Regions from separate parts of the Pseudomonas fungipugnans genome, predicted to be linked through region 1. Evidence: predicted binding sites of a transcription regulator. Region 1 holds the regulator's gene; each other region holds the start of a gene.

Region 1 (4,134 bases):
CAGGCCGATCAGGGTCGCGTACTGATCGACGACCTGGACGTCAGCCACCAGCCAATGCACGGCCGTGCAAAGGCAGGTATCGGCTATCTTCCGCAAGAAGCGTCGATCTTCCGCAAATTGTCGGTGGCCGACAACATCATGGCCATCCTCGAGACCCGCAAGGAGCTCGACAAGGCCGGTCGTCGCAAGGAGCTGGAAAGCCTGCTGCAGGAATTCCACATCAGCCACATCCGCGACAACCTGGGCATGAGCCTCTCCGGTGGTGAACGCCGCCGCGTGGAAATCGCCCGGGCGCTGGCGACCGCACCCAAATTCATCCTCCTCGACGAACCCTTCGCCGGTGTGGACCCGATTTCGGTGGGCGACATCAAACAGATCATCCATCACCTCAAGGCCAAAGGCATTGGCGTGCTGATCACCGACCACAACGTCCGTGAAACCCTGGACATCTGCGAAACCGCCTACATCGTCAACGATGGCCAGCTGATCGCCGAAGGCGACTCCGCCACCATCCTGGCCAACGAGCTGGTCAAGGAAGTGTATCTGGGCCATGAGTTCCGCCTGTAAGCGCTGAAGTGTCTGGCGGATTGTCCGGGCGCTTGCTTCAATAAAAAATCAATCGTTTTTTATTGTTACAGCGCTCTAGGCAAACACTGCGCTTCAAAGATGTTCGGCTTTCAGCAAGGGCACCCTGTCAATAAAGCTTTATAGGTTTTTATTGTTACAGCGCTCTAGGCAAACGCTGCGGTTTCGGGCATATAATTTGCTTATGTTTGGCGCTTCGGCGCCCTGTAGTGGATGGCGCATGTGCGCCGGCGAATAAGGTGTTAAGCCCCAGCCATGAAACCATCGCTAGTCTTGAGAATGGGCCAGCAGCTGACGATGACACCGCAGCTGCAACAGGCCATCCGCCTGCTCCAATTGTCGACCCTGGACCTGCAACAGGAAATCCAGGAGGCCCTGGAGTCCAATCCGATGCTCGAACGCCAGGAAGAAGGCGACGACTTCGATAATGCCGATCCCCTGGCCGACAAAGCCGAACAGCAACCCAACGCCGATATTCAAGAGCCCTCCTACCAGGAAACCGCCCCCACGGTGGATAACCTAGAGGAAGGCGACTGGAACGAGCGAATTCCCAACGAGCTGCCCGTCGACACCGCCTGGGAAGACGTCTACCAGACCAGCGCCAGCAGCCTGCCGAGCAACGATGACGACGAGTGGGATTTCACCACCCGCACATCCGTAGGCGAAAGCCTGCAAAGCCACCTGCTCTGGCAATTGAACCTGGCACCGATGTCCGACACCGACCGCCTGATCGCCGTCACCCTGATCGACTGCATCAACAATCAGGGCTACCTGGACGAAACCCTTGAGGAAATCCTTGAGGCCTTCGATCCGGAGCTGGACATCGAACTGGACGAAATCGAAGCCGTCCTGCACCGCATCCAGCAATTCGAACCGGCCGGCATCGGCGCCCGCAACCTGGGCGAGTGCCTGTTACTGCAATTGCGCCAGCTCGCAACCAAAACGCCCTGGCTGGCCGAGGCAAAACGCCTGGTCACTGACTACATCGACCTGTTGGGCAGCCGCGACTACGGCCAACTGATGCGCCGCATGAAGCTCAAGGAAGATGAACTGCGCCAAGTCATCGAACTGGTACAGAGCCTCAACCCGCGCCCTGGCTCGCAGATCGAGTCCAGCGAAGCCGAGTACGTCGTACCCGATGTGATCGTGCGCAAGGACAACGAGCGCTGGCTGGTGGAGCTGAATCAGGAGTCGGTGCCACGGCTGCGGGTCAACGCCCAGTACGCCGGTTTCGTGCGCCGCGCCGACACCAGCGCCGACAACACCTTCATGCGCAATCAGCTGCAGGAAGCCCGCTGGTTCATCAAGAGCCTGCAAAGCCGTAATGAAACCCTGATGAAAGTGGCCACCCAGATCGTCGAGCATCAGCGCGGCTTTCTCGAATACGGCGACGAAGCCATGAAACCGCTGGTACTGCATGACATCGCCGAAGCGGTCGGCATGCACGAATCGACGATTTCCCGGGTGACCACGCAAAAATTCATGCACACCCCTCGGGGTATTTATGAACTGAAATACTTTTTCTCCAGCCACGTCAGCACCTCCGAAGGCGGCGAATGCTCGTCCACGGCGATCCGCGCGATCATCAAAAAACTGGTTGCCGCGGAAAATCAGAAAAAGCCGTTGAGTGACAGCAAGATCGCTGGTTTACTGGAGGCACAAGGCATTCAGGTGGCTCGCCGCACCGTCGCCAAGTACCGCGAATCCCTGGGGATCGCGCCTTCGAGCGAACGCAAGCGGTTGATGTAAGCCACAGCACAGCGTTCCAGTGGCAGGTATTCCTACCTGCCGCTTTATGCACTGGCAACGAAGGAGAAGCTGTATGCAAGTCAACATCAGTGGACACCAACTGGAAGTGACTCCCCCCCTGCGCGAGTACGTTGAGGCAAAACTCAAGAAGATCGCCGGGCATTTCGACAAGATCACCAATGTGCAAGTCACGATGACGGTCGAAAAGCTGAAACAGAAAATCGAAGCCACGCTGCATATACCCGGCGGTGAAGTGGTCGCCAACGCCGAACATGACGACATGTATGCGGCAATCGACCTGCTCACCGACAAACTGGATCGCCAACTCCTAAAGCATAAGGAAAAGACCCAGCGCCAGCTTCAAGGCGCAACCGGTCGTTAACACTCCCAACCCATGATCCGACTTGAAAACATCCTGACCCCCGGCCGTTCCTTGGTGAACGTGCCGGGTGGCAGTAAAAAGAAAGCCCTCGAACAAATTGCCAACCTGATCGCCCGGGAAGTACCGGATCTGGAGATGCAAGATGTCTTCGAGGCTCTGATTGCCCGTGAAAAACTCGGTTCCACCGGTTTTGGCAACGGCATCGCCATTCCCCACTGCCGGCTCAAGGGCTGTACTTCGCCCATCAGCGCCCTGATGCACCTGGACGCTCCGATTGATTTTGATGCCATCGACGGTGCTCCGGTTGACCTGCTGTTTGTGCTGCTGGTCCCGGAAGCGGCCACCGATGCCCACCTTGAATTGCTTCGTCAGATCGCCAGCATGCTTGATCGCAAGGAAGTCCGTGATCGCCTGCGCAGCGCCCCAAGCAACGAAGCCTTGTATCAGGTTGTCCTGAGCGAGCAAAACGGTCAGTAATCATGCGCTTGATCATTGTCAGTGGCCGCTCCGGCTCAGGTAAAAGTACCGCGCTCGATGTCCTTGAGGACAACGGCTACTACTGCATCGACAACCTGCCCGCCGGGTTACTGCCGGAACTGGCCGAACGTGCATTGATTCACACCGAACTCGCACAGCCACTGGTCGCTGTGTCGATTGATGCGCGCAACCTGCCCAGCCACCTGTCGCGTTTTCCCGAATTGCTTGAAGAAGTCCGCAGCCGGCACATCCAGTGCGATGTGGTGTACCTGGACGCCGACGAAGAAACCCTGCTCAAGCGCTTTTCCGAAACCCGCCGTCGCCACCCGTTGAGCAGCGGCAATCGCTCACTGGCAGAAGCCATTGAAGACGAAACGCATCTGCTGGGGCCCATTGCCGACCTGGCCGACCTCAAGGTCAACACCACTAACCTGAACCTGTACCAGCTGCGCGACACCATCAAGCTGCGCCTGCTGAACCAGCCGGAGCCCGGGACCGCGTTCCTGGTTGAGTCCTTCGGGTTCAAGCGTGGCATGCCGGTGGATGCGGACCTGGTGTTCGACGTGCGCTGCTTGCCGAACCCCTATTGGAAGCCGGAATTGCGCGCGCTGTCGGGACAGGATCAACCGGTGGCCGATTATCTGGCAGCGCAACCGGATGTCGAGGAGATGTTCCAGGACATCTCCTCGTACCTGCTCAAATGGCTGCCCCGCTTTGCCGCCAGCAACCGTGCCTACGTCACCATTGCCATTGGCTGTACCGGCGGGCATCACCGCTCCGTCTACCTGACTGAACGTCTGGGCCAGGTCCTGCAACAATCCCTGAAGAACGTCCAGGTTCGCCACCGCGACCTCAGCTAAAGGATTCACACCGCGATGCCTGCTCTGGAAATTGAAATTATTAACAAGCTGGGCCTGCATGCCCGTGCTTCTGCGAAATTT
Region 2 (4,134 bases), on a different contig from region 1:
TGAAGCCCACGCCTTTGCATTGAATCCAGACTTGCGCGGCAACATCGGTCACGGTGCCGAAGCCACCCAGGGCCGGTGCGGCGAACACACCGGTCAGGATCGCGCCGAGAATACCGCCGATACCGTGCACGCCGAAGGCGTCCAGGGAGTCGTCGTAGCCGAGTTTGCGTTTCAGGGTGGTGGCGCAGAAGAAGCACACCACGCCTGCGGCCAGGCCGATGATCAGCGAGCCCATCGGGCCCACGGTGCCGGCAGCCGGCGTGATTGCCACCAGACCGGCGACCACGCCCGATGCGATACCCAGTGCGCTTGGTTTGCCGTGGGTGATCCACTCGGCGAACATCCAGCCCAGTGCAGCGGCAGCGGTCGCGATCTGGGTGACCAGCATCGCCATACCGGCAGTGCCGTTGGCCGCGGCGGCGGAACCGGCGTTGAAGCCGAACCAGCCGACCCACAGCATGGCCGCGCCCATCAAGGTGTAACCGAGGTTATGCGGTGCCATCGGCGTGGTCGGGAAGCCTTTGCGCTTGCCCAGTACCAGGCAGCAGATCAGGCCCGCCACACCGGCGTTGATGTGCACCACGGTGCCACCGGCGAAGTCCAGTACGCCCCAGTCACCCAGCAGCGAACCCGGACCGCTCCAGACCATGTGTGCAATCGGCGCATAGACCAGGGTGAACCAGATGCCCATGAACACCAGCATCGCGGAGAACTTCATCCGCTCGGCGAATGCACCGACGATCAGCGCCGGAGTGATGATGGCGAACGTCATCTGATAGGTAACGAATACCGCTTCAGGGAACAGCGCCGTCGGGCCGGTAATACTGGCCGGGGTGATACCGGCGAGGAAGGCCTTGGCAAAGCTGCCGACGAAGGAGTTGAGGTTGACGACGTTGGCTTCCATCCCGGTGGTGTCAAACGCCATGCTGTAGCCATAAAGGAACCACAGGATGGTGACCAGGCCGGTAATGGCGAAGCACTGCATCATCACGGAAAGAATGTTTTTGGACCGAACCATGCCGCCGTAGAACAGCGCCAGACCCGGAATCGTCATGAACAGGACGAGGGCAGTAGAGGTCAACATCCAGGCGGTATCGCCGGAGTTGAGGACTGGAGGCGCCACCGGATCTGCCGCCAAAGCCAGGCCGGGCATTACGATGGACAACAGGGCTCCTAGCCCTGCGAATTTACGCAGAGTCATATTGTTTTCTCCTGGGGCGTTGGGTTTGTGGCGGCTTAGATTGCGTCGGTATCGGTTTCGCCGGTACGGATGCGAATCGCCTGTTCCAGATTGACCACGAAGATCTTGCCGTCACCGATCTTGCCGGTGTTGGCTGCCTTGGTTATCGCCTCGATAACCCGGTCAAGATCCTTGTCGTCAATGGCGACATCAATCTTCACCTTGGGCAGAAAATCGACCACGTACTCCGCGCCGCGATACAGCTCGGTGTGTCCCTTCTGCCGACCGAAGCCTTTGACCTCAGTAACGGTAATGCCCTGCACGCCGATCTCGGACAGCGACTCGCGCACGTCGTCCAGTTTGAACGGCTTGATGATGGCAGTGACTAGCTTCATGAAAACTCTCTCCCGAATTGGTGGACTTGCCCCAGGAAAACAAACCCGACTCAAGTCTAAGCGCAGTGCCTGGCTTTGTAACGCACCGTCGGCCCTGATTGCCCGCCCGACGCCAGCTAACCACTCCTCACGAAACTTCCCCGCTCCGCTCGGCGCACTGCATTCGTCACAGCGACTGCATCAGTGCATGGGTCACTAGCGACTAAGCAGAAAGCTTGCCATCTCGCCCGAACCCACTGAATTCAATCCTTTGGTCGCTGCCGCAAGCCGCTTCCCGCCAATGCCGACGCCGTTACGCACAACAACAGTGCGCTGCCGTCCGTCCGCCTGCGCGAAAAGCGTGCATCCGTGCCTGCGCAAATGACTATAGACACTGCGTGATACACTGCCCGCCATTGTTTCCAGGACATTTCCCATGCTCGCGCCCAAAGACTTCCTCGACGCCCTGAGCGGCACCGCCTCCCGCCTCTTCAGCGGCGAAACCCCACTGCCGAAAAGCGAAATCGAAAGCCAGTTCAAGGCTTTGTTGCAAAGCGGCTTCAGCAAACTGGATCTGGTGAGCCGGGAAGAGTTCGATAGTCAGATGGTTGTGCTGGCGCGCACACGGGCACGGCTGGAGAGTCTCGAGACGAAGGTTGCAGAACTGGAAGCGAGGCTGAACCCGCCAGCCGAGTAACGCCACCTGACCACGCAATCCCCCTGTGGGAGCGAGCCTGCTCGCGAATAGCGTCACCTCGGTCTATCTGCCGTCCCACGTTGGCTAGACCCGGTTTCCAATCGATGGCCATGCTCGCTTTCGGCTTTTCGCAAATCGTCGGTCGACTGCAAATTCAGCCAGAACCCGGGTGAAGTTTTCAGGTAAATCGAACGCTTATTTGCCAGCTCAGGACTGACGCTTCCCTTTTGCATCACCAGATCACTCAGATCGCACGCCTGCTCATTCAACGAACGAGCCAACACCGCAATGGTGATACCTGGCGGCTCAAGAAATTCCTCTTTGTGGATTTCAGCAGGATGAACCGGTCGCATTTTACTTTTGCTCATTCTTCCCCTGTTCTCTGCGAACATTTTGCATCGCAGGCTAAGGCTCCATACGACGGGCCGCAAACCAGTCATTGATACTTCTTGTAAACCTCTACTCAGGCGCCGTCCCGCTGCTCGACTACCGTGAAAATACCCGCAGGAAGCGGTCCCGTTGTCAGCTCAAGGAACGACCCATGTCCCTCTCCATCGTCCACAGCCGCGCACAAGTCGGCGTCGATGCCCCTGCCGTCACCGTAGAAGTTCATCTGGCCAACGGCTTGCCATCGCTGACGATGGTCGGCCTGCCCGAAGCGGCCGTGAAGGAAAGCAAAGATCGGGTGCGTAGCGCGATCATCAACTCCGGCCTGCAATTTCCGGCGCGACGCATCACGCTGAATCTTGCTCCAGCGGATTTGCCGAAGGACGGCGGGCGTTTCGATCTGGCGATTGCCCTGGGGATTCTCTCCGCCAGCGTGCAGGTGCCGACACTGACGCTGGATGATGTGGAGTGCCTGGGGGAGTTAGCGTTGTCGGGCGAGGTGCGGGCGGTTCGCGGGGTGTTGCCGGCGGCGCTGGCAGCACGCAAGGCCGGGCGGGCGCTGCTGGTGCCGCGGGCCAATGCCGAGGAGGCCTGTCTCGCCTCGGGGCTAAAGGTGTTTGCGGTGGATCACCTGCTGCAAGCGGTGGCGCATTTCAACGGCCATACGCCCGTGGAGCCCTATGTTTCCAATGGTTTGCTGCACGCCAGTAAACCTTACCCCGACTTGAATGAGGTGCAGGGCCAACTCGCGGCCAAGCGGGCGTTGCTGATCGCGGCGGCGGGTGCTCATAACTTGTTGTTCAGCGGGCCACCTGGAACCGGGAAAACGTTGCTGGCCAGCCGTTTGCCCGGGCTGTTGCCGCCCTTGGCCGAGAACGAAGCGCTGGAGGTTGCGGCGATTCAATCAGTGGCCAGTTGTGTGCCGTTGAGCCATTGGCCGCAACGCCCCTTCCGTCAACCGCACCACTCCGCCTCAGGGCCGGCGCTGGTCGGTGGCGGCTCGAAACCACAACCCGGCGAGATCACCCTCGCCCACCATGGCGTGCTGTTTCTGGACGAACTCCAACTTAGGTGGACATGTCAACACTGTCGCCTCGTACCACTACCATCGTCGATGGTGGCAGATCGCTAACATGCTATAAACTCATCCTCTCCGTCCCCAAAGACCCAAAAGGATGTGGCAGTCGTGAACAAAAGCGTGGAAAGCACAGAAACACCCGCCCAGATTTTAAACGGCGTGTTTTGGGTGCCCGTAAAACTCGATAGAAAGATCCCCGGAGAAATAAAGATCCAACACGACGGGTCCTTTATTTTAACTACACAGAAAGCATTCAGCCGGGACGACTGCATCATTGAGGATACGGTCTATGGAGAGCTTGACTCGGGAGAAGCCGTATCAATACATAAAGCGATGTACCATCAAAAAGCTTTCGGTGTGGGCGAGATACCACCTTCGACATTAAGCTCTCCCATTTTATTTATTGGTAACACTTACC
Region 3 (4,134 bases), on a different contig from region 1:
TGCCAGGTCAGTTGCCGTACCGTTGATCGGCGCACTGGCCTTGACGGTGTATGTACCGACAGGAACCGTGGCACCGCTCGAATCCGTGCCATCCCAGGTGAACGCAGCACTGCCGGCTGCGCGGGTGCCCAGGTCAATGGTTTTGACGGCCTTGCCGGTGCTGTCGCTGATGGTCACGGTGCCGCTGGCAATGGACGACGTCAGGTTGACCGAGCCGTTGACCGCTTTGGTCGGATCATCGAGCTGAAGGCTGTTGGTCTGCACGATCACTGAACGGCCGACCAGGGACGACGCCTGCAACGCCTGCGAAGAGCTGGCGTTGCTGGCAATCGAGCTGACGGTGGTGTTCAGCGTGGTGATGCCTTCCAGGCTACTGAACTGGGCCAACTGGGCGACGAACGCACTGTTGTCCTGCGGGTCCAGCGGGTTCTGGTTTTTCAGCTGGGTCACCAGCAATTGCAGGAACGCATCCTTGCCCAGGGTCTGGCCGCCGGTCGCGGCAGTGGCCGCCGAAGCAATGCCGCCCGTAGTGGAAGTCGGTGCCTTGACGGACGAGTTGGCCAGAATGTCAGTCATGCTCAAGCCGCCGGTGGAATCAGTAACACTCATCTGCGTAGCCCCTTATCACTGACCGAGGGTCAGGACCTTCTGCATCATGGTTTTGGCGGTGTTCATCATTTCGGCGTTGGTCTGGAACGAACGGCTCGCGGAAATCATGTCGGCCATTTCTTCGACGACGTTGACGTTCGGGTAGTAGACGTAGCCCTTGGCGTCGGCAGCCGGGTGGTTCGGCTCGTAGCGTGCTTCCAGGTTGCTCTGGTCTTCGACCACGCCCAGCACTTGCACGCCTTGACCGGCGGCGTCCTGGTTCTGGAACAGCGAATCGCTGCCGCCGCTCTGGCCACCCTGGAACATGGTGGCGAACACCGGGTGACGGGCGCGGTAAGTCTGGTCGATGCTCGACGAGACGGTTTCGGCGTTGGCGATGTTCGAGGCGACGGTGTTCAGGCGAGTGGTCTGGGCACTCATGCCGCTACCGGCAATGTTGAAAACGCTGGCAAGAGACATGACTTATTCTCCACGCAGGGCTGAAACCAGCCCTTTGAATTTGCTGTTGAGCAGGGTGAAGCTGGCCTGGAAGCCCACGGCGTTTTCCGCGTAGTTGGACTGTTCCAGCTGAGCATCCACGGTGTTCTGGTCGATCGACGGTTGCATCGGCGTGCGATACAGCAGCGACTCGTCACCATTGCCCAGGCCTTGCGCTTCGATATGACGGCTGTTGGTCATGTTCAAGGCAAAGGTGCCGTTCTGGGTTTTCTCGTTCTGTGCGGCAAGCACTTTGGAGAAGTCCAGGTCCCGAGCCTTGTAGTTCGGGGTATCAGCGTTGGCAATGTTGTTGGCCAGCACTTCGGCACGCTGGGCGCGGAAGCCCAGTGCCTGTTCGTGGATACCGAGCGCTTTATCGAAGCTGATGCTCATGTCGGGAAACCTTCGGGTGACCTGTTTTTTCGTAACAGAGACATAGCAAGCCGCGTGCCAATCCACACACGCCCGTAAACCGGGGCTTTGCCGGTCGTGGCAAAGCCGCAATGCCAGAAAAGCGGCAACGGGTTTCCGCCGTCTGCCGCTTTTCTGCCGCTTGGGCACTGGCAACCGCGCTGTTCAAAAGGATTTGGCAGACATACATATGTACCGCTTCAGAGCTGCATCACCTCGATAGCCTGTGCTGGTAACCCCATTTCAACAAGCACAGGTACTGACAATGCACACCCACACTGATGAACTTACGGCGCTACATACACTTATCTCTTCCATGCACTCGCTGATGTCGACGTTGACCGATCCGCAAAGAGCGGCCAGGACACGAGGCCTGAACCGCTACCATCTGCGCGAGTATCTGAACGCTGAAAGCGACCTGACAATCGCCGCCACGGCAGGTGATCGCGACTCACAATATGCGCTGGGCGAAATTTTCCGGCGTCGTGAAGGCAATAGCACAGGCACGGCCAAACACTGGTATCAACTGGCGGGGGCGCAGGATCATGTCTATTCGCTGTTGCGCCTGGGCGATGCCGACTCGCGTGAGAAAGCCAGGGAACTGGCTCAAGCGGCGATCGACGCTGGCGATGCCAGTGCCCTGCTGCAGATGTACGAATTGACCCAGGATATGGCCTGGCTGAACAAGGCTGCCGTCGCCAACAATGCAGAAGCGATTTACATCCAGGCCCTGCTCTATGAAAAAAACCCAGCGCTCAGGCCACCCAATGCCAGATGGGAAAGTCTTCTGGACGTCATACTGAGAAAGGCCGCCAATGCCGGTTTTCCCCCAGCCATGTACTGGCTGAGCAATCGAGCAGGCATGTACCGCAATATCCCTTATCAGCAGTACTGGCTGAACAAGCGACTGGAGCACAACGATCTCAACGCCGTACTCAACTATAGCTACGCGCTGTTGCATCTGTTCGATACCGAACAGAACCTGGATCGCTACAACTTCAACTACGACCCGATCAAGGGTTATGGATTGCTGTGGCTGGTCGTCGCCAACACTCGGGAATACATCCGCCATCGCGAGGCGGCAGGCGTCCTGGAAACCGTCACAAGCGAGTTGACGCCTGATCAGATCAGCGCCGGCAAGGCGTTTGCCCAGGAGTGGCAAGACACCCATCCACCGCTGTCGGCGTATCCTTTGACCTACAGCGACCTCAGGTAATCATGGGTTGCTATCGAAAACGTCAGGCGCTGCATGCCCACCAAAAAAAATGCCAGTCAGTGTGACTGACTGGCATTGCTGACCTGAAAACATCCGCTTTCGGGCGTCGAACAGTTACTTCGCCTGGTAGATGATCCCCGGGCTGCACTGGACCATCTGGTAATGATCCGGCAAACCGTTCAGCGCTTCGGAAGCACCAAGGAACAGATAACCTCCGGGCTTGAGCGTGCTGTGAATGCGCAGCAGGATGTCTTTCTTCACCTCGGCGGAGAAGTAGATCAGCACGTTGCGGCAGAACACAATGTCGAACTTGCCCAGGCTGGCGTAGCTGTCCAGCAAGTTGAACGAGCGAAACTCCACCCGGCTCTTGATCGGTGCCTTGATTGCCCAGCGGCCCGGCCCTTTCGGGTCGAAAAATCGCTGCAGGCGCTCGGGCGACAAACCGCGACCGATGGCCAGGCTGTCGTACTCGCCGGTTTTGCAGTTGGTCAGCATGGTGCCCGAAAGATCGGTGGCAACAATCTGCACGCCCATCTTCAGCTGGCCCATGTTGACCCGCTCGAACTCGTCGATGGACATCGACAGCGAGTACGGTTCCTGACCCGACGAGCAGGCAGCCGACCAGATTCGCAGACGCTGGCCCGGAGCGGCCTTGATTGCTTCGGGCAGTACCTTGTTTTTCAAGACTTCAAACGGATAGGTGTCGCGAAACCACAGGGTTTCGTTGGTGGTCATGGCGTCCACCACCTGCTCGCGCAAACCACTGCGCGGCTGGGTCTGGATACGCTGGACCAGTTCACCCAGGGACTTGATACCCTGCGTTTCCATCAGTTTGTTGAGACGGCTCGAAACCAGGTACTGCTTGTTTTCACCGAGCAAAATGCCACAGGCTTTTTCCAGAAACACCCGGAACTGTTCGAAATCCAAATTACCCGTAGACAAAGATGCCGCCTCTTAAATCGTGTTGACTGCCAGGGGCAAAAGGCCCCTAGCTGATATCTGCTGCTTTGATCCGGTCGACTACCCGGGATGCCAGGTCATCAGGGCGGAACTTGGCCAGGAAGTCATCGGCACCGACTTTCTTGACCATCGCCTGATTGAATACCCCGGACAACGAAGTATGCAGGATGATATGAAGCTTTTGCATGCGCGGGTCGCCGCGGATCTCGGCCGTCAGGGTGTACCCGTCCATTTCCGGCATCTCGATGTCGGAAATCATCATCAGGAACTCTTCTTCCGGCTTCTTGCCCTCATCGACCAGCTTGCGCAGATAATCCAGCGCTTGTCGACCGTCGTTCAACGCCACCACTTCAACGCCGATCGTCTGCAGGCAACGGGTCACCTGCTTGCGTGCCACCGACGAGTCATCGACTGTCAACACCCGCAACGACAGCGCCTTGTGCTGGGTTTCGACATCCACC

The links. Region 1 encodes sigma-54, which starts transcription at its own class of promoters, with help from an activator protein. Its sites were predicted from a motif close to ANTGGCATNNANNTTGCTNT; they were not measured.
Region 2: glnK (P-II family nitrogen regulator) is a predicted target of sigma-54. The motif match lies at 1,779-1,798, and genes of this name have one in related genera.
Region 3: flgB (flagellar basal body rod protein FlgB) is a predicted target of sigma-54. The motif match lies at 1,522-1,541, and genes of this name have one in related genera.

Annotation. Positions count from the first base shown of each region.
Region 1 is NZ_JARBWL010000002.1:1,280,552-1,284,685, reverse strand. It holds gene lptB (LPS export ABC transporter ATP-binding protein) at 1-567, shown strand, start outside; gene POF45_RS20595 (RNA polymerase factor sigma-54) at 841-2,334, shown strand; gene hpf (ribosome hibernation-promoting factor, HPF/YfiA family) at 2,408-2,716, shown strand; gene ptsN (PTS IIA-like nitrogen regulatory protein PtsN) at 2,729-3,193, shown strand; gene rapZ (RNase adapter RapZ) at 3,196-4,053, shown strand; gene POF45_RS20575 (HPr family phosphocarrier protein) at 4,069-4,134, shown strand, end outside.
Region 2 is NZ_JARBWL010000001.1:3,489,889-3,494,022, forward strand. It holds gene POF45_RS14930 (ammonium transporter) at 1-1,201, opposite strand, end outside; gene glnK (P-II family nitrogen regulator) at 1,237-1,575, opposite strand; gene POF45_RS14940 (accessory factor UbiK family protein) at 1,991-2,251, shown strand; gene POF45_RS14945 (HigA family addiction module antitoxin) at 2,305-2,619, opposite strand; partial or broken gene POF45_RS14950 (YifB family Mg chelatase-like AAA ATPase) at 2,793-3,701, shown strand; gene POF45_RS14955 (ApeA N-terminal domain 1-containing protein) at 3,825-4,134, shown strand, end outside.
Region 3 is NZ_JARBWL010000001.1:2,096,285-2,100,418, forward strand. It holds gene flgD (flagellar hook assembly protein FlgD) at 1-609, opposite strand, end outside; gene flgC (flagellar basal body rod protein FlgC) at 625-1,068, opposite strand; gene flgB (flagellar basal body rod protein FlgB) at 1,072-1,479, opposite strand; gene POF45_RS08405 (tetratricopeptide repeat protein) at 1,826-2,713, shown strand; gene cheR (protein-glutamate O-methyltransferase CheR) at 2,828-3,655, opposite strand; gene POF45_RS08415 (chemotaxis protein CheV) at 3,702-4,134, opposite strand, start outside.